3 regions of the Klebsiella sp. MISC125 genome follow, and region 1 is predicted to be linked to each of the others. Evidence: predicted binding sites of a transcription regulator. Region 1 holds the regulator's gene; each other region holds the start of a gene.

Region 1 (6,313 bases):
CAGTAGCTTTGCTTCCCAGGGCAGTGAATGTACGGTGGATAGCGATCTGAAAGAACTGGCTCTGGCCATGCATCTGGCGGGTAAACCGTTGGGTTTTATCTGTATCGCTCCGGCGTTGCTACCTAAAATTTTCTCATTTCCGCTACGCGTGACTATTGGCACCGATCTGGATACCGCAGATGCATTAGAGGAGATGGGCGCTGAACACGTGCCTTGCCCGGTCGATGACATAGTGGTTGATGAAGACCACAAAGTGGTGACGACTCCGGCATATATGCTGGCGCAGAATATTGCTGAAGCGGCGAGCGGAATTGAAAAACTGGTCGCTCGCGTGCTGGTTCTGACTGCATGAAGTCTCGTTTTTCCCCGCTGCGAATGATCAAACGTCTTTTGCTGCGGTTGTTGTTGGCATGTTTGGTGGTATGGGGCGGTGGCATTGTGCTGTTTAGCATCGTGCCGGTTCCTTTTTCGGCCGTGATGCTGGAACGGCAGGTCAGTGCCTGGGCCTCTGGGAATTTTCATTACGTCGCCCATTCTGATTGGGTGGGGATGGATGAGATATCTCCCTGGATGGGGCTTGCGGTTATTGCTGCTGAAGATCAGAAATTCCCTGAGCACTGGGGTTTTGATGTTTCCGCCATTGAGAAGGCGTTGGCACATAATGAGCGCAACGAGAGCCGCATTCGCGGTGCCTCAACGCTATCACAGCAGACAGCAAAAAATCTGTTCTTGTGGGATGGTCGCAGCTGGCTGAGAAAAGGGCTGGAGGCTGGGCTGACCGTTGGTATCGAGACCGTCTGGAGCAAAAAACGCATCCTCACGGTTTATTTGAATATTGCTGAGTTTGGTGAAGGGACGTTTGGTGTGGAAGCCGCATCACAGCGCTATTTTCATAAACCGGCCAGTAAGTTGACCGCTTCTGAAGCGGCGCTGTTAGCTGCGGTCTTGCCTAACCCGATTCGCTTTCGCGCAGACGCACCGTCAGGATACGTCCGTAGTCGGCAAGCGTGGATTTTACGCCAGATGCGTCAGTTGGGTGGGGAAGGGTTTATGCAGAAAAATAAGCTACATTGATGTTTATAGTGGCTAAATTTATAACCCCGGTAAGCATCACGCGACGCAACCGGGGGTCGTGCTAGTCTTCATCAAAACCGGCGTTGAACAGCGCGATAACCGCTGCCAGCGCTTCAACTTCCTGCGGGCCATTCGCTTCAATCTCAATCTGACGTCCTTTGGCTGAGTCAAGCATCAGCAGGGCAATTACGCTATTGGCCTCTGCCTCAGTGCCTTCATCATTGCGCAGCAGGACTTCAGCATCATAGTTCTGCATTAACTCAAACAACTTCATTGCCGGGCGGGCATGCATGCCCAGCTTATTGGTGATCTCAACGGTTTGCTTAACGGTCATGATTTACGTTTTTCCAGCGTCCGATGACGAGACTGCACGTTCTTACCACGCGAGCGGAAGTAGTCAGCCAGCTGTTCGGCGATGTAGACCGAACGGTGTTTACCGCCAGTACAACCAATGGCCACCGTCAGATAGCTGCGATTATTGGTTTCCAGCATGGGTAACCATAGTTCAAGATAGCTACGAGTCTGGTAGATAAAATTGTGAACTTCCGTGTGTCGGTCGAGGAAGGCGGCGACAGGTTTGTCCAGACCTGTCATCGGGCGCAGTTTCGGATCCCAGTGCGGATTAGGCAGGAAGCGCACATCGAAAACGTAGTCGGCATCGATAGGGATACCATGCTTGAAGCCGAAAGATTCGAAGACCATCGTCAGCTCACGTTCGCGTTTGCCTAGCAAACGGGTACGCAGCATTTCTGCCAGCTCATGCACCGACATCTCGGAAGTATCGACGATCAGATCGGCGCGAGAACGCAGTGGTTCCAGCAGGTCGCTCTCTTCATCAATAGCGCTTTCGAGCGACAGATTTTTGCTCGACAGCGGATGTAAGCGGCGCGTATCGCTGTAGCGGCGAATTAAGGTGTTGCGATCGGCGTCAAGAAACAGCAACTGAGGCGAAAATTCTGCGGGCAGATTTTTCATTGCCTGCTCAAAGATTTCCGGTGACTCAGGCATGTTACGTACGTCAATGCTGACGGCAGCTGAGATATTTCTATCTGCAAGCGAGCGTGCCAGTTCGGGTAACAAAACCACCGGTAGGTTGTCCACACAGTAGAAACCCATATCTTCCAGCGCTCGCAGGGCGACGGATTTCCCCGATCCTGAACGGCCGCTGACGATCATCAGTACCATGTACCGTTTCTCCTCAGTACGATAAAGAGTAAGGTGCGACTCCCGTTATGCCCCATCGTTGCTTCCTGCTTCGGTGATAATTTCATACAACTCTTCGTTGCTTTGGGCGGCGCGTAGTCGGCGACAGGTTGCTTTATCCGCCAGACGTTTTGCGACCAGTGAAAGCGTATGCAGATGAGTTTTGGTCTGATCGGCGGGAACGAGAAGCGCAAACAGGAGATCGACAGGTTGATTATCGATCGCATCAAAAGCGATCGGGGTTTCCAGTTGGACAAAAACGCCAACGGCCCGCAGCGTATCCTCTTCGAGTTTTCCGTGTGGGATCGCGATACCGTTACCGATCCCGGTGCTGCCCATTTTCTCGCGAGTGAGGATCGCTTCGAACACCACCTGAGGCGGCAAGCCTAGCTGTTTTGCTGCCAGCTCGCTGATGATTTCCAGGGCACGTTTCTTGCTCTGGCAGTGAACCTGGCTACGGGTACATTCCTGGTTAAGGACATTGCTCAGTTGTAGAGCCGAATCGTTATTTATCATAATTTCACCTGAGCTCGCCCTGACCAACCGCCTGCTGGCGGTTGGCGTAGGTTATGCCCGGACAATTAGCGTTGTTTCAGTTTATCTTTATGTTTTGTTAGCTGTCTTGCCAGCTTATCAATAAGACCATCGATAGCGGCATACATATCCTGCCCTTCCGCACTGGCATGGATTTCACCACCGTTGACATGCAGGTTGGCATCCGCAATTTGCGTTACCTTCTCTACCTTTAACACAATGTAGACCTGATTGATCCTATCGAAAAACTGCTCCAGCTTGCTAAATTTCGTATTAACAAAATCGCGCAGAGCAGGGGTTATTTCTACGTTGTGTCCTGTAATGTTGAGCTGCATAGTGTCTTCCTTATCGGTTGGGTCAAACCAGTTGTTTACGCTGATTCGACGGCGGAATGGATAAAGACTCTCGATACTTAGCGACGGTGCGGCGCGCCACCATAATACCCTGATCGGATAACATGGTGGTGAGCTTACTGTCGCTCAACGGCTTCGCGGGGTTCTCCGCGGCGATTAACTTCTTCACCAGCGCGCGAATGGCCGTCGACGATGCTTCGCCGCCGCCTTCTGTGCTTACATGGCTGGAGAAGAAATACTTCAGCTCAAAAATACCGCGTGGACTATGCAGGTATTTTTGGGTAGTAACGCGTGAAATGGTCGATTCATGCATTTCGACGGCCTGAGCAATATCAGCCAGTACCATCGGCTTCATATGCTCTTCACCTTTCTCGAAAAAGGCCTGCTGCTGCTCAACAATGCAGCGACTGACGCGCAGTAGCGTATCGTTACGGCTCTCCAGGCTTTTGATCAGCCAGCGAGCCTCTTGCAGATTGCTGCGGATAAACTGGCCGTCGGCATCATTGCGTGTGCTGTTACCCATGGCAGCATAGTGCTGATTGATCTTCAGGCGCGGTAGGCTATCTGAATTGAGTTCAACGACCCAGTGGTCATTCACCTTACGCACCAGCACGTCAGGAATGACATATTCTGGTTCGCCAGTTTGAATGGATTGACCAGGGCGCGGATCCAGGGATTGGATCAGGCTTACCGCTTCCTTTAATACTTCTTCTTTGAGGCGGGTTACGCGCATGAGAGAGCGGAAATCATGATTCGCTAGTAGATCAAGGTGATCGCTGATGATCTGACGTGCTTCATCAATCCAGGGTGTTTCTCTGGCAAACTGCGAAAGTTGAACCAGTAGGCAGTCGCGCAGATCTTTTGCCGCTACGCCGACGGGGTCGAAACGCTGAATGCGCTTGAGGACGGCTTCAACTTCTTCAAGTCCGATTTCATCATCGCCAATGCTCTCAACGATGTCTTCGACAGAAATAGTGAGATAGCCGGTATCATCAACGGCATCGACAATGGAGGTCGCGATGGCGCGATCGGTATCAGTGAACGGTGTAAGTTCAACCTGCCACATCAGGTAATCTTGCAGGCTTTGAGTGGTCTCACCCTGGTAGACGGGCAGTTCGTCATCCTGATAATCGACGCCGTTACCTGATGGCGTTCCTGCTGTATAAATCTCATCCCAGCTGGCATCAAGCGGCAGTTCTTCAGGCATGTCTTTTTGCTCAAGGGCATCGACGGTATCCAGAGATTCGCGATCCTCGGCCTCTTTGGTTTCTACCTCATCGTGAAGATCGGTTTGCTCCAGCAACGGGTTGCTATCCAGCGCCTGCTGGAGTTCTTGCTGGAGTTCTAACGTGGACAACTGCAGTAAACGAATCGCCTGCTGCAGTTGTGGCGTCATGGCAAGCTGTTGGCTTAGCCTTAATTGCAAACCTTGCTTCATATTCAGGGCCAATATCTCCGGCTAAAACGTCTGTAACCTCTACCCTATCAGAGTCTGAAGTCTTCCCCAAGATACACGCGCTTAACCTGCTCGTCTTCAAGGATTTGTTGAGGTGTACCGTGAGCTATCAGATGACCCTGGCTGACGATATAGGCACGTTCACAAACGGCGAGTGTTTCCCTGACGTTATGGTCGGTTATCAGGACGCCTAAGCCGCTATCGCGCAGATGCTCAATGATACGTTTGATATCGATGACGGAAATAGGGTCGACGCCAGCAAAAGGTTCATCCAGCAGGATAAATTTCGGGTTAGCAGCTAGCGCACGGGCGATTTCGACGCGGCGACGTTCACCACCGGAGAGCGCCTGGCCGAGGTTATCGCGCAGGTGCTCAATGTGAAACTCTTCCATCAACTCTTTCGCGCGATCTTCACGCTGCTCGTTGCTTAAGTCGTCCCGGATCTGCAATACCGCCATCAGGTTATCGTACACGCTCAGGCGACGGAATATGGAGGCTTCCTGCGGCAGATAGCCTATACCGCGACGCGCGCGAGCATGTAGTGGCAGCAGGCTGATATCTTCATCGTCAATAATGATGTTGCCAGCGTCGCGCGGAACGATACCGACGACCATATAGAAGGTCGTGGTTTTACCCGCACCGTTTGGGCCGAGCAGGCCAACAATCTCACCTGAATTCACGGTCAGACTGACATCTTCCACCACACGGCGGCCTTTGTAAGCTTTGGCGAGATTCTTTGCAGTTAATGTTGCCATAACGAATTACTTACCCTTCTTTGACTGGTCGGTGCCTTTGTCCTGCAGCTGCGAAGGAACCAGAACCGTGGTCACTCGCCCACCTTTATTGCTGAACGCCTGCATTTTTTGCTCTTTTACCAGATAGGTGATTTTGTCACCCTGGATATTGCTATCGATCTGTTCCAGATGCGCATTGCCGGTCAGCACGACAAAGTCATTTTGCAGTTCATAATGCATTTTTGACGCCCGGCCTTTAACCGGCTTGCCGTTGTCCTGCATCTGGAAGAAGGTCGCTGGGTTACCATAACCGTCAATAACCTCTTTGCCTTTCTCTCCGCCCGGGCGAGTTACGACAACCTTGTCGGCGTTGATTTTGATGGTTCCCTGGGTAACAACGACATTACCAGTAAACGTGACGACATTACCTTGCATATCCAGCGACTGCTGATCGGATTCAATATGAATTGGCTGATCGGTGTCACCGGTTTTTGCCAGTGCCGGCAGGCTGGCGGCCAGTAAGGCGCTGGCGAGCGCAATCTTAAGGCTGAGTTTGTTTGTTCTGAATTTCATATGAGGTTCTAACCTTTTCAATCAGCTCGGCATTTTTGCTGCGCAGGTTCCCGCGCATTTTCAGGCCGCTGGAATTAAATGTTGTTCCGTACAACGTCACCATGTCATCGGAGGTAACATCCTGCGTCACCAGGTTTATCTGGGCGTTATCCGTCGTAATTTTGCGCAGTTGAGAATCCGCCGTCAGCGCATTCACTTCAACGTGCCCGTAAAGATACAGCATGCGGTCATTCGTCAACTTGGCTTTATCCGCTTTGATAGACCAGGTTGGTACTTTGTTAGTATCGAAGGTGGTCATTACCGGTTTTGCGAACCACGACAGTTGCTGTTCGGAAAAATACTCCACGTGTTCAGCTATCAGCCGGTAATTAAGCGCCCCTTCCGGA
Region 2 (6,313 bases), 750 kb from region 1:
CTGACAGTCTCCTGAATTAGAGTGCACCATTTTAGTGCAGTATAGCTTTTTATGAGTAAAAAGCTCATGAGATCAGCGCGTTGGTGGAGAAAAAAGCCCATCCTGAGATGGGCTGAAAGTTTCCACGGCAACAAAACATCCTCGGTACCCCACGCCACAACACGGAATACCGCGGATTTACAGCAAAATTAAACGCTGTAGTACAGCTCGAACTCAACCGGGTGCGGAGTCATGCGTACACGGTCGTTCTCTTCAATACGCAGGGCGATGTAAGCATCGATTGCGTCGTTGGTGAATACGCCACCAGCGGTCAGGAATTCACGGTCAGCATCCAGTTCGTTCAATGCTTCTTCCAGAGAACCTGCAACCTGTGGGATCTCTTTCGCTTCTTCCGGCGGCAGATCGTACAGGTTTTTGTCCATCGCTTCGCCCGGATGGATTTTGTTCTTGATACCGTCAAGGCCAGCCATCAGCAGTGCAGCAAAGCACAGGTACGGGTTAGCAGCCGGATCCGGGAAGCGGACTTCGATACGACGCGCTTTCGGAGAGGTCACTACCGGAATACGGATGGAAGCGGAGCGGTTACGGGCAGAGTAAGCCAACATGACCGGTGCTTCATAACCCGGGACCAGACGCTTGTAAGAGTTGGTGGTCGGGTTCGCCAGGGCGTTAATGGCTTTAGCGTGCTTGATTACGCCGCCGATGTAGAACAGCGCTTGTTCAGACAGGCCTGCGTATTTGTCGCCAGAGAACAGGTTTACGCCGTTCTTGGACAGGGACATGTGGCAGTGCATACCGGAACCGTTATCGCCGAACATCGGTTTTGGCATAAAGGTCGCTGTTTTACCGAAGCGGTGTGCGACGTTGTGCACGACGTATTTGTAGATCTGAATTTCGTCCGCTTTTTTGGTCATGGTGTTAAAGCGGGTAGCGATTTCGTTCTGACCGGCAGTCGCCACTTCGTGGTGGTGAGCTTCAACAACAAGGCCCATCTCTTCCATGATCATACACATGGTAGAACGGATATCCTGAGAAGAGTCTACCGGCGGAACCGGGAAATAACCGCCTTTCACGCCCGGACGGTGGCCTTTGTTGCCGCCTTCATATTTGGTGGAAGAGTTCCATGCGCCTTCGATATCATCGATAGCAACGTGAGAACCGGAGATGGACGCACCAAAACGGATGTCATCGAACAGGAAGAATTCAGGTTCTGGCCCGAACAGCACGGTATCCGCAATGCCGGTTGCGCGCAGGTATTCTTCCGCACGTTTGGCGATGGAGCGCGGGTCACGGTCATAGCCCTGCAGGGTGCCTGGTTCCAGGATATCGCAACGGATGATCAGCGTCGGTTCTTCGTAGAACGGGTCGATCAGCGCGGTAGTTGCGTCCGGCATCAGAACCATGTCGGATTCGTTAATACCTTTCCAGCCGCCAATCGAGGAGCCATCAAACATTTTGCCTTCTTCGAAGAATTCGGCATTTACCTGATGAGAAGGAATAGTAACGTGCTGTTCTTTACCTTTGGTATCGGTGAAGCGCAGATCGACAAACTTCACTTCGTGCTCGTTCAGCATCGTCAAAACGTGTTCAGCGGACATACTTAAACTCTCCCGGATTGGTCATTGTCGTCGTGGTAACGAAAACTTTCTAACTGCTTAAGGTGGCGTTGTTGCCTTAAAAAATATAAAGCGAAATCTGTGCCAACTTTTAAATTGCCCCCAAAAGGCGTTATCATGCACACCATCGTGCAAAAGGGCTGCACCATTATGAATGCATTGCACTATAATAGTGCAATTGTGTGAACATTGGGCACTTATTTGGTGCAATTGACCTTTAATAACCCTTTTAACGCTCCGTGAAAGCGGTCACAAAGAAACTCTGCAATACTTGTTTGCGGGGGATGTTTGTGATCCTGTTTTGTAGTGCGATTAATCCGTGTACAATAACGCGCTATTTCTAAATGCCTGAGGCAAAGTTGTGATCGAAAATTTGCGTAACATCGCCATCATCGCGCACGTTGACCATGGTAAAACTACCCTGGTTGATAAGCTGCTGCAGCAATCCGGTACGTTCGATGCGCGTGCCGAAACTCAAGAGCGTGTGATGGACTCCAACGATTTGGAGAAAGAGCGTGGGATTACCATCCTGGCTAAAAACACCGCTATCAAATGGAATGATTACCGTATCAACATCGTTGATACCCCGGGGCACGCCGACTTCGGTGGTGAAGTTGAACGTGTCATGTCCATGGTCGATTCCGTTCTGCTGGTCGTTGATGCAATGGATGGTCCGATGCCGCAGACGCGCTTCGTGACCAAAAAAGCCTTTGCTCATGGCCTGAAGCCAATTGTTGTTATCAACAAAGTTGACCGTCCGGGCGCACGCCCTGACTGGGTTGTCGATCAGGTATTCGACCTGTTCGTAAACCTCGACGCTACCGACGAACAGCTGGACTTCCCTATCGTTTACGCTTCTGCGCTGAACGGTATCGCGGGTCTGGATCACGAAGATATGGCTGACGATATGACTCCGCTGTATCAGACTATCGTCGATCGCGTACCGGCTCCGAACGTTGACCTTGATGGCCCGCTGCAGATGCAAATCTCCCAGTTGGACTACAACAACTACGTTGGCGTCATCGGCATCGGCCGCATCAAACGCGGTAAAGTGAAGCCGAACCAGCAGGTTACTATCGTTGATAGCGAAGGCAAAACCCGTAACGGTAAAGTCGGTAAAGTTCTGACCCATCTGGGTCTTGAGCGTATCGAGAGCGACGTTGCAGAAGCTGGCGATATCATCGCGATCACCGGTCTGGGCGAGCTGAACATCTCTGACACCATCTGCGATACGCAGAATGTTGAAGCGCTGCCGGCGCTGTCTGTTGATGAGCCGACCGTAACCATGTTCTTCTGCGTTAACACCTCTCCGTTCTGTGGCAAAGAAGGTAAGTACGTTACCTCTCGTCAGATCCTTGACCGCCTGAACAAAGAGCTGGTGCACAACGTGGCGCTGCGCGTTGAAGAAACTCCGGATGCAGACGCATTCCGCGTTTCTGGCCGTGGTGAACTGCACCTGTCTGTTCTTATTGAGAACATGCGTCGTGAAGGTTTCGAGATGGCGGTTTCCCGTCCGAAAGTAATCTTCCGCGAAATCGATGGCCGTAAACAAGAGCCGTTCGAAAACGTCACGCTGGACGTCGAAGAGCAGCACCAGGGTTCTGTGATGCAGGCACTGGGTGAGCGTAAAGGCGATCTGAAAAACATGAATCCAGATGGCAAAGGCCGCGTACGTCTTGACTACGTGATCCCAAGCCGTGGTCTGATCGGTTTCCGTTCAGAATTCATGACCATGACCTCCGGTACCGGTCTGCTGTACTCCACCTTCAGCCATTACGACGACGTTCGTGCGGGTGATGTGGGTCAGCGTCAGAACGGCGTTCTGATCTCCAACGGCCAGGGTAAAGCGGTTGCGTTCGCACTGTTCAGCCTGCAGGACCGCGGTAAGCTGTTCCTGGGTCACGGTGCAGAAGTTTACGAAGGCCAGATCATCGGTATTCACAGTCGTTCTAACGACCTGACTGTAAACTGCCTGACCGGTAAGAAACTGACCAACATGCGTGCTTCCGGTACTGACGAAGCGACGACCCTGGTTCCGGCACTGAAAATGACGCTGGAGCAAGCTCTTGAGTTCATCGATGACGACGAACTGGTAGAAGTAACCCCGACTTCTGTCCGTATCCGTAAGCGTCATCTGACCGAGAACGATCGTAAACGCGCGATGCGTGGTTCTAAAGAAGATTAATTAACGCTTCTTGCTATGAAAAAGCCGCTGATTATCAGCGGCTTTTTTTTGCCTAAAAAACTTAAAAGAAATACTTCACCCCAGCGCGAATCTGGTTTTGCTCCCGGTGGTACGGCTCCACATTGCGATCCAGCCAGCGTAGTTCAAAGTAAGGCAGCCAGTTTTGATTGATCCGATACCTGAAGGTATTGGTAATTTCCCAGTGATGGTCTTTACCGTTGCTACTATTAAAGTCATTCACCCGCGTAAAATAGTGTGGTTCAAAAGTATAAGAGAATTTATCGGTGATAATAAAATTCCAATAGGTACCTACTTCGTAGGTATCATTATTATCTTGCTCACCGTTTAAGTCAGTTGAGCTGTAGTTATTGTGATTATAGCGGTTACGCACGGTCAGATTAAACCACGGGGTAAATTTGTAATTCACATCCAGATAAACCGCACCGCTGGAGCCAATGCTCTTGTCGGTAATTAACCCTCCCGGCTGAATCGTTAATTTATCCGTTGGTCTGAATAGCGGATACCAGCCTTCGATTTCGTTATAGCCATGCTTTAACTCATCCTTGCGTTGCAGAGTATAGGTGTTGGTGAGCATCAGGCCAGCGCCCATATCAAAGTTATAGCCAACGCGCAGCATGACCTCCATCTGATCGGATGCAAGGTTATACGCCTCGCGATTTTCCACATAAGCAACAGCAAACGCAGAGGTAGAGATAACAGAGGTTAACAGAAGTATCGCGTTTATTTTTTTCATAATAAATCCATTTTTTAACGTAGGGGAGCCGCTATCCATTAAAATGGATAGAGCGGCAATAATTAAAAAAGAGGTCTTTTAGTTATTCACAATACCGGGTTGTGTTGTTTTTTTCGTTGGCCAATTTCCTCGATAATAAAAGCAAAACGGCTTTCATTGAGCTTATAAAATAAGCCCATAGTGAATGCCGCGATAATCGCCAGACTGCAGGGCCAGAGGAAAATAAGCTGGCGTAAACCGAGTAGCGTAGTTTCACTTTGCGCAACATTGGGGATATAACCAATTTGCGTCAGCATAATTCCTGGCAAGAACCCAGCAAGCGCTGCGGAAATTTTTCGTGAAAAGGTATAACCGGTATAAACCGACCCTTCCGCACGAATACCCGTTTTCCACTCACCATAATCAACCGTATCCGGAACCAGCGCCCAGTTCAGACTGTTAACGAAGGCGGTGCCAAAGAAGGCCATGCAGGAGAACGTCACAAATAAAAATGATGTACTTCCCCAGAAAAAGTTCAGCACATCGCCTATGGCCCACAATGCCAGCCCACCCAGGTAAACCTGCTTTTTACCGAAGCGCTTCACCGTTGTGGGGACAAGAAAAACGCCCACCAGGATACAACCCATACTGAAAAAGCCCATCCATGACAGCAGATGGATATCGTTCAGTACGTACTGGGTGTAATAGACCTGAATCGCCAGCTTGATGTTAAATGCCGCCAGCGTACACAGGTTAGCAATACACAGCACCAGCAGAGGGGGGTTACGGAAAATCGCGCAGAACGACTTGAGAATACTGGGTTTATGATGATCCGGTACGATTTCAATATAGCGCTCTTTCACCCCGCTAAAGCACCACCACATGCTGAATAACCCGCAAACGGAGAAGATCAGCGCAGCAATCAGATAGCCAAGTGAAGGTGAACTTGTAAAAAGCGCCTGAATGGGCATAAAGCCAACGGTACACAGCAACAGGCCCAGGGTTGCGCCGCCCTGTCGCCACGCGGCGAGTTCTGCGCGCTGGTGCGGGTTTTTAGTGATGGCGGGAACCATCGCCCCGTAAGAGCAGTTCATCAGGCTATAGAACAGACCGAACAACATAAACAGCACCGTCGCCAGCCCCGTTTTCACCGTTAGCGTAAAATCTGTCGCTAAAAACTGCGCTGTGGCGACCAGCGCGACGGGGAATGAGGCATACAGAATAAAAGGCCTGAATTTCCCCTTTGCGCCGATATTACGCCGCGAGTCCAGTAATACGCCGGTCAGCATATCGGTGAAGGCGGTGAAGAACTTCGCTACCAGAAAGATGATCCCGCCGTAATATGCAGGCATCCCTAGTTCATCGGTATAAAATTTAAGCAAATACAGCGTGCCGATACACAGCATCAAATTTGAGCCGAAGTCACCCACGCCATAGGCGCATTTTTCCCGTAGGCTCAGTTTTAGCGTTAGCGGATCATGGTCAGACATAATCGCTCCTCAATAACGCCCCGTAGGGCGCTATTCATTATTATTATCAGACAGGTTGTTTACGGGCTTCTATCTCTTCAACGATGCGGACATACATCTTCTCGTTAAGGTTGTAGAAACAGCCCATCGCCACGATGGTGATCACCGCTAGCGCGCACGGATAAATAAAAATCAGCTGGCGTAAGCCTTCGACGGTACCCGCCGATTGCACCACGTTGGGCACGTAGCCAATCTGGGTCAGCATCCAGCCGGGGAAGAAGCCAGCCAGCGCCTGCGACACTTTACGGAA
Region 3 (6,313 bases), 780 kb from region 1:
AGCCCGAGCCGATGATGACGATGCCATCACTCATTTTGCCTCCGATGCCAGAACATCAAACACATCTTTACCCAGCGAGCATTCCGGGCAGAGGAAGTTATCCGGGACTTCGCTCCACGGCGTACCCGGCTGGACGTCCTGGTTCGGCTCGCCTTTTTCTGGATCGTAAATCCACTGACACACACTGCACTGCATCATCGGTCCGAGGTCGGCTGCCGCTGCGGCGGCACAGGCGCAGGCTTCTTGTGCCTGGTCTGGTTTGGCAGCGGCTTCCGGCAGCGGAGCCAGCGCCCACTGACGAGCAATTTCGCGACCATGCTGACGGCAAATTTCCAGCGCGTCGAGATCCGGACGCCATTTGGCCTTCAGGCTCAGGGACATTTCAAAACCGGCATCCTGTAAACGGGTAGAGAGACGGTCAACCGCGCCGCCGCTCCAGCCGTGGGAACCAAAGGCGCTGGCGTGCTTGTTGCGAAAACGCAGGCCGGTCATCTCTTCCACCAGCCCGGCGATTTTCGGCATCATTACGTTGTTCATGGTGGAGGTGCCGACCAGCACGCCTTTGGAGCGGAACACGTTGGTCAGAATTTCGTTTTTATCGCTGCGGGCGACGTTAAAGATTTTCACCGCCACGTTCGGGTCAACTTCGTTGATGCCCTGGCCAATCGCATCCGCCATCATGCGGGTGTTATTGGACATGGTGTCGTAGAAAATGGTGATACGGTCTTCCTGATAGTCCGCCGCCCATTTCAGGTACAGCTCAACGATCTGGGTTGGATTTTCACGCCATACCACGCCGTGGGAGGTGGCAATCATGTCGACCGGCAGATTGAAGCCGAGGATTTCGGTGATTTTCGGCGTCACCAGGCGGCTGAACGGGGTCAGGATGTTGGCGTAGTAGCGCTGGCACTGCTCGAATAGTTCGGTCTGGTCAACTTCGTCGTTGAACAGGCGTTCGTCGCAGTAGTGCTGGCCGAAAGCGTCGTTACTGAACAGTACCGCATCGCCGGTCATATAGGTCATCATGCTGTCCGGCCAGTGCAGCATCGGGGTTTCCACAAAAATCAGCTGTTTGCCGTTACCGATATCCAGGCTGTCGCCGGTTTTCACTACGTTAAAATTCCACTCCGGATGGTGATGGTGACCGGTGATGGAGTCGATGGCGTTGTTGGTGCAGTAGATCGGGGTGTCCGGAATGCAGGACATCAGTTCGGTTAGCGCGCCAGCATGATCCTCTTCGGCGTGGTTAATAATGATGTAGTCGATATCGGCGAGGTCGATTTCGCTGCGCAGATTCTGCACGAATTCACGGCTGAATTTATGATCGACGGTATCGATCAGCACATTTTTTTCTTCGCGGATGAGATAGCTGTTGTAGCTGCTGCCGCGCAGCGTTTTGTATTCTGTTCCGTGGAAATCACGCACTTCCCAGTCACGTTGGCCAACCCAATGAATGTTATTTTTAACCAGAATAGACATAGCAACCTCAATTAATTCAGCATTGTTCAAATAAGATGTTTTGCTTATATCAAGTTGCGTGCCAACTTTTTAATTAATTGAATTTAAAGGTTTTAATGTTTTTATCTAAATTTGTTGATGTCAAAATGACAATGGTTAAAATAGTCGTTATGACTATCTTTACTGTCAGAATGACTATGAGGCGACAATGAGTTTCTCCGTCGAGGCCCTGGCGAAAATCGCCATTGATTTGCAAAGCGATATCGGTCATGCCGACCGTTTCTCGCGCCTGATTACCACCCTGCGGCAGATTCTCGGCTGCGATGCTTCGGCGCTGCTGCGCTACGAAGCGCATCAGTTTGTGCCGCTGGCGATTGATGGCCTGGCGCAGGATGTACTTGGGCGACGCTTCGCCCTTGAAGGTCACCCGCGGCTGGAGGCGATTGCTCGCGCCGGGGATGTGGTGCGGTTCCCGGCAGACAGCGACCTGCCGGACCCTTACGACGGATTAATTCCCGGACAGGAGAGCCTGAAGGTACATGCCTGCGTCGGGCTGCCGCTATTTGCCGGACAAACCCTGATTGGTGCGCTGACTCTCGACGGCATGGATGCAGATCGCTTCGACAGCTTTAGCGATGAGGAGCTGCGCCTGATTGCCGCTCTGGTAGCCGGGGCGCTGAATAACGCGCTGCTGATTGCCCGGCTGGAGAATCAAAACGTGCTACCGGAGCAGGCTATCGCTTACCCGGCGTCCGAGCGTCAGGAGATAATTGGCCTGTCGGCACCGATTTTACAGCTGAAAAAAGAGATCGATATCGTCGCAGCTTCCGATCTGAACGTCCTGATTAGCGGTGAAACCGGCACCGGCAAGGAGCTGGTGGCGAAGGCGGTGCATCAGGGGTCGCCGCGTGCAGCCAACCCGCTGGTGTATCTCAACTGCGCAGCGCTACCGGAGAGCGTGGCGGAAAGCGAGCTGTTTGGTCACGTTAAAGGGGCGTTTACCGGGGCGATAAGTAACCGCAGCGGCAAGTTTGAAATGGCGGACAACGGGACCCTGTTCCTCGATGAAATTGGCGAGCTGTCGCTGGCGCTACAGGCCAAGCTACTGCGGGTGCTGCAGTATGGCGACATTCAGCGCGTCGGCGATGACCGCAGCCTGCGGGTTGATGTGCGGGTGCTGGCGGCGACCAACCGCGACCTGCGTCAGGAGGTGGTGGAAGGGCGTTTTCGTGCCGACCTTTATCATCGTCTGAGCGTGTTCCCGCTGTCGGTTCCGGCGCTGCGCGAGCGGGAAAACGACGTGGTGCTGTTGGCGGGGTATTTCTGCGAGCAGTGCCGTTTGCGCATGGGGCTGTCGCAGGTGATTTTAAGCGACACGACGCGGGCGAGGCTGCGCGCCTGGCTGTGGCCGGGGAACGTGCGTGAGCTGGAACATGCGATCCATCGCGCGGTGGTGCTGGCGCGGGCGACGCAGGCGGGTAATGAGGTGGTGCTGGAGCCGCAGCATTTTCAGTTCGCCGTGGAAACGCCGGTCCTGCCGAGCGCAAGCCCGCAGCCGGTGACGGAGGTGGTGAATTTACGCGAGGCGACGGAAGCCTTCCAGCGCGAAGCGATTGCCAGAGCGCTGGCGGATAACAGCCGGAACTGGGCCGCCGCCGCCCGCGCGCTGGATCTCGACGTCGCCAACCTGCATCGGCTGGCGAAGCGTCTGGGACTTAAAGGATCCCGGCCTGATAAAAGTTCTGCAGGTTAATCGCGCCGACCAGCTGTCCGTTGTCATCGACCACCGGAGCGGCGCTGATTTTGTGCTTCATCAGGCGCTCTTTAGCTTCTACTGCGCGGCTTTCTGATTGCAGGGTTACGCCGTTGCGGGTCATCGCCAGGCTGACGACATCTTGCAAACTGCCGCCGCCTACCAGCCAGCGGCGCAGGTCGCCGTCGGTAAACACGCCCTGGACGTGATTGTGCTCATCGCAGACCGCCACCAGTCCCAGGCCAGTGCGGCTGAGTTCGAGCATCGCGTCCATCACGCTGGTATCAACATCCACGCGCGGCACGTCGCCATCGCGGCGCATGAGATGGTGAACTTTGTTCAGCAGTCGTGCGCCCAGCGCGCCAGCCGGGTGCGAGCGGGCAAAATCTTCTTCATTAAAGCCGCGAGCCTGCATCACCGCCATCGCCAGCGCGTCGCCGAGCATCAGTGTGTTGACGGTACTGGAGGTCGGGGCGAGGTGCATCGGGCAGGCTTCGCGTTCCACGGCGATATCAAGAACGGCTTTGGCGGCCAGCGCCAGCGGAGAGGTGGATTTACCGGTCATCGCCAGCAGTGGTATGGACCGTTCTTCCAGCCGTGGGACGATAAGATCCAGTTCTTTAGCGCCGCCGGAGTAGGAAATAAACAGCATCACGTCGCGGCTATCGAGCATTCCGAGGTCGCCGTGTAACGCTTCCGCCGGATGGACGAAAAATGCCGGGGTGCCGGTGCTGGCGAATGTAGCGGCCAGCTTTTTGCCGATGTGGCCCGATTTACCGATCCCGGAGACCACCAGTTTGCCCTCGCAGTGGATGATGATTTCCGCTGCGCGGATGAAGTCGTCGCCCAGGCGTTCAGGCAGGCGGCTCGCCTCCTGAAGCTCCAGCAGTAGGGTCTGGCGTCCGGCTTCTAACAGAAAGTTACTCATGATGTTCTCCAGTAATAATGACTTCGATGCCTTTTTCTTCCAGCGCCCGCTGGAATTCAGGGTCGATGTTGGCATCGGTAATCAGTTTGTCCACGCTCTCCAGGCCGCAGACGATATTGGGACTTTTGCGGCCAAACTTCGATGAGTCGGCCATCAGGATAACCTCGCGGGCGGCATTGCACATCGCTTTGCTGACCGTATAAACCTCATTAAAGGTGGTGACGCCGGCGATTAAATCAATCCCGTCGGTGCCCATAAATAGTCGGTCAAAGCTGAAGTGCTCGAAGGCGTTTTCCGCCAGCTGGCCGTGAAAGGAGGCCGATTTTTTACGGAAGGTGCCGCCTGGCATCAGGATAGTTTGTTCGTTATCCAGCTCGGAGAGGGCGTTGACGATATGCAGGCTGTTGGTCATCACCGTGATGTTATTGAAGCGGCTGAGCATTGGTACCATTTGCAGGACCGTGCTGCCGGCGTCAAGAATGATCGAGTCGCCATCGTGAATAAAGCGAACGGCGGCTTCGGCAATCCGCTCTTTTTTATGAGTGTTGATGAGCGTTTTGTGGTCGATGGGCGGGTCGGCCTCGTCTTTATTTAACACCACGCCGCCGTAGGTGCGGATAACGGTACCGGCATTCTCAAGGATGACCAGATCCTTGCGGATGGTGGTACCGGTGGTGTCGAAGTGTTGCGCCAGCTCTTCAACCGAGCATTTGCCCTGCGCTTGCAGGTGCTCGAGAATGGCTGCCTGGCGCTGACGTGGTTTCATAGGCGTTGTATCCTGCGTTTAAAGTTTCGAAATGATAATTTCGCAAGATATTAACTTTCACAACGAAATTATCCATGTTTCGGATTAAGCGCTAATAATAGTGCATTCTGACAGAGCGGATCATTGGGAAAGATCACATCAGGCTGCAATTCCTTGAGATGTTTGCCGTTGAGAGCGGGAATTTTTTGTGGTCTGGCAAAGACGGTGAGACCTTTCATTAACAGCGTATCGCGAATGCGATCGTGTTCGTCGACGGCGATGGCGACGACGGCGCGCGGCTTGAAGCGGCCCGAGGAGCGACCCACGCCGACCCGGCCCTGTTGGCATAGCTGGTCAAAGGCGCGGTTGAACTGGCGGATTTGCCAGCCGCCAAAGGCGAGTTGGGTTATCCAGGCGATGGCGGCGACGGTGATGAGTGCGGTAACCATAAAATCTCCTTAAGGTGCGTGCGATATTCCCCCGGAGGCGGCGCGTTGCGCCTGTCCGGGCTACCAGACAGCTGCATAATCGGTAGCCCGGACAGATGCGCAGCATCGCCTCCGGGAAAACAGCGCGCAACGTTTTAAAACATCACCTGCCCGCCGGTGACGTTGATGGACTGCCCGGTGCAGTAAGAAGCCTGCGGGCTGGCGTAAAACATCAGCACATTGAGCACGTCCTGATAATCGCAACCGCGCTTGAGCGGAACTTTATCGACGTAATACTGTTCAACTTCGTTCTCGGCAATCCCCAATTTGGTGGCGTACTGCGGCAGTAGCGACTGGAACATCGGCGACTTCAGCAGGTTACCCAGCATCAGCGAATGGACGGTAATACCGTATTCTGCGAGGTCCAGCGCCAGAGACTGCGTCAGCCCCACGCCGCCAAACTTCGCCGCGCTGTAGCCAGAGTTATGCTTACTGCCCACTTTGCCGGATTTCGAGTTGATCTGGATGATGCGTCCTTTTATACCGTCGCGGATCATCAGCCGCGAAAACTCGCGGGCGCAGAGGAAGTAGCCCACCAGATTAACCTGCAGCGAGCGATCGAAATCGCCCAACGCGAAGTCGCTGATAAAGGCCGCTTTGGCGATCCCGGCGCTGTAGACCAGCAGATCGACACGGGAAAATATTTCGTCTACGCCGCGGGCGAGGGCGACGACGCTGGCTTCGCTGGTGGCGTCGGCACCAAAGCCGTACGCCGTTCCTTCGCCATATTCGGCGTTAATGGCCTGCGCGACGCGGGTCGCTTTATCGCTCTGAATATCGACAACCGCCACGCGATAGCCCTCTGCGGCAAGGCCGCGACACAGAAACTCCCCTAAGGTTTGTCCCCCACCAATGACAACAGCAACCTGATTCATAATTTTCTCCTTACAACTTAAGCAACAAATTTCAGTACGCAGCCGGTGGCGATCTCTTCCGGCACC

What was found. Region 1 encodes sigma-54, which starts transcription at its own class of promoters, with help from an activator protein. Its sites were predicted from a motif close to GTTGGCACANNTTTCGCTNT; they were not measured.
Region 2: glnA (glutamate--ammonia ligase) is a predicted target of sigma-54. The motif match lies at 1,686-1,705, and genes of this name have one in related genera.
Region 3: norV (anaerobic nitric oxide reductase flavorubredoxin) is a predicted target of sigma-54. The motif match lies at 1,526-1,545, and genes of this name have one in related genera.

What each region holds. Positions count from the first base shown of each region.
Region 1 is NZ_CP180448.1:656,673-662,985, forward strand. Features, by position in the region: gene elbB (isoprenoid biosynthesis glyoxalase ElbB) at 1-352, shown strand, start outside; gene mtgA (monofunctional biosynthetic peptidoglycan transglycosylase) at 349-1,074, shown strand; gene npr (PTS phosphocarrier protein NPr) at 1,136-1,408, opposite strand; gene rapZ (RNase adapter RapZ) at 1,405-2,259, opposite strand; gene ptsN (PTS IIA-like nitrogen regulatory protein PtsN) at 2,305-2,793, opposite strand; gene hpf (ribosome hibernation promoting factor) at 2,859-3,146, opposite strand; gene rpoN (RNA polymerase factor sigma-54) at 3,169-4,602, opposite strand; gene lptB (LPS export ABC transporter ATP-binding protein) at 4,650-5,375, opposite strand; gene lptA (lipopolysaccharide ABC transporter substrate-binding protein LptA) at 5,382-5,927, opposite strand; gene lptC (LPS export ABC transporter periplasmic protein LptC) at 5,896-6,313, opposite strand, start outside.
Region 2 is NZ_CP180448.1:6,193,663-6,199,975, reverse strand. Features, by position in the region: gene glnA (glutamate--ammonia ligase) at 189-1,598, opposite strand; gene typA (ribosome-dependent GTPase TypA) at 1,978-3,801, shown strand; gene ompL (porin OmpL) at 3,863-4,555, opposite strand; gene ACMYSL_RS28985 (MFS transporter) at 4,642-6,024, opposite strand; gene ACMYSL_RS28980 (MFS transporter) at 6,071-6,313, opposite strand, start outside.
Region 3 is NZ_CP180448.1:1,432,707-1,439,019, forward strand. Features, by position in the region: gene norW (NADH:flavorubredoxin reductase NorW) at 1-34, opposite strand, end outside; gene norV (anaerobic nitric oxide reductase flavorubredoxin) at 31-1,479, opposite strand; gene norR (nitric oxide reductase transcriptional regulator NorR) at 1,667-3,211, shown strand; gene gutQ (arabinose-5-phosphate isomerase GutQ) at 3,174-4,139, opposite strand; gene srlR (glucitol operon DNA-binding transcriptional repressor SrlR) at 4,132-4,905, opposite strand; gene gutM (transcriptional regulator GutM) at 4,974-5,333, opposite strand; gene srlD (sorbitol-6-phosphate dehydrogenase) at 5,468-6,247, opposite strand; gene srlB (PTS glucitol/sorbitol transporter subunit IIA) at 6,265-6,313, opposite strand, start outside.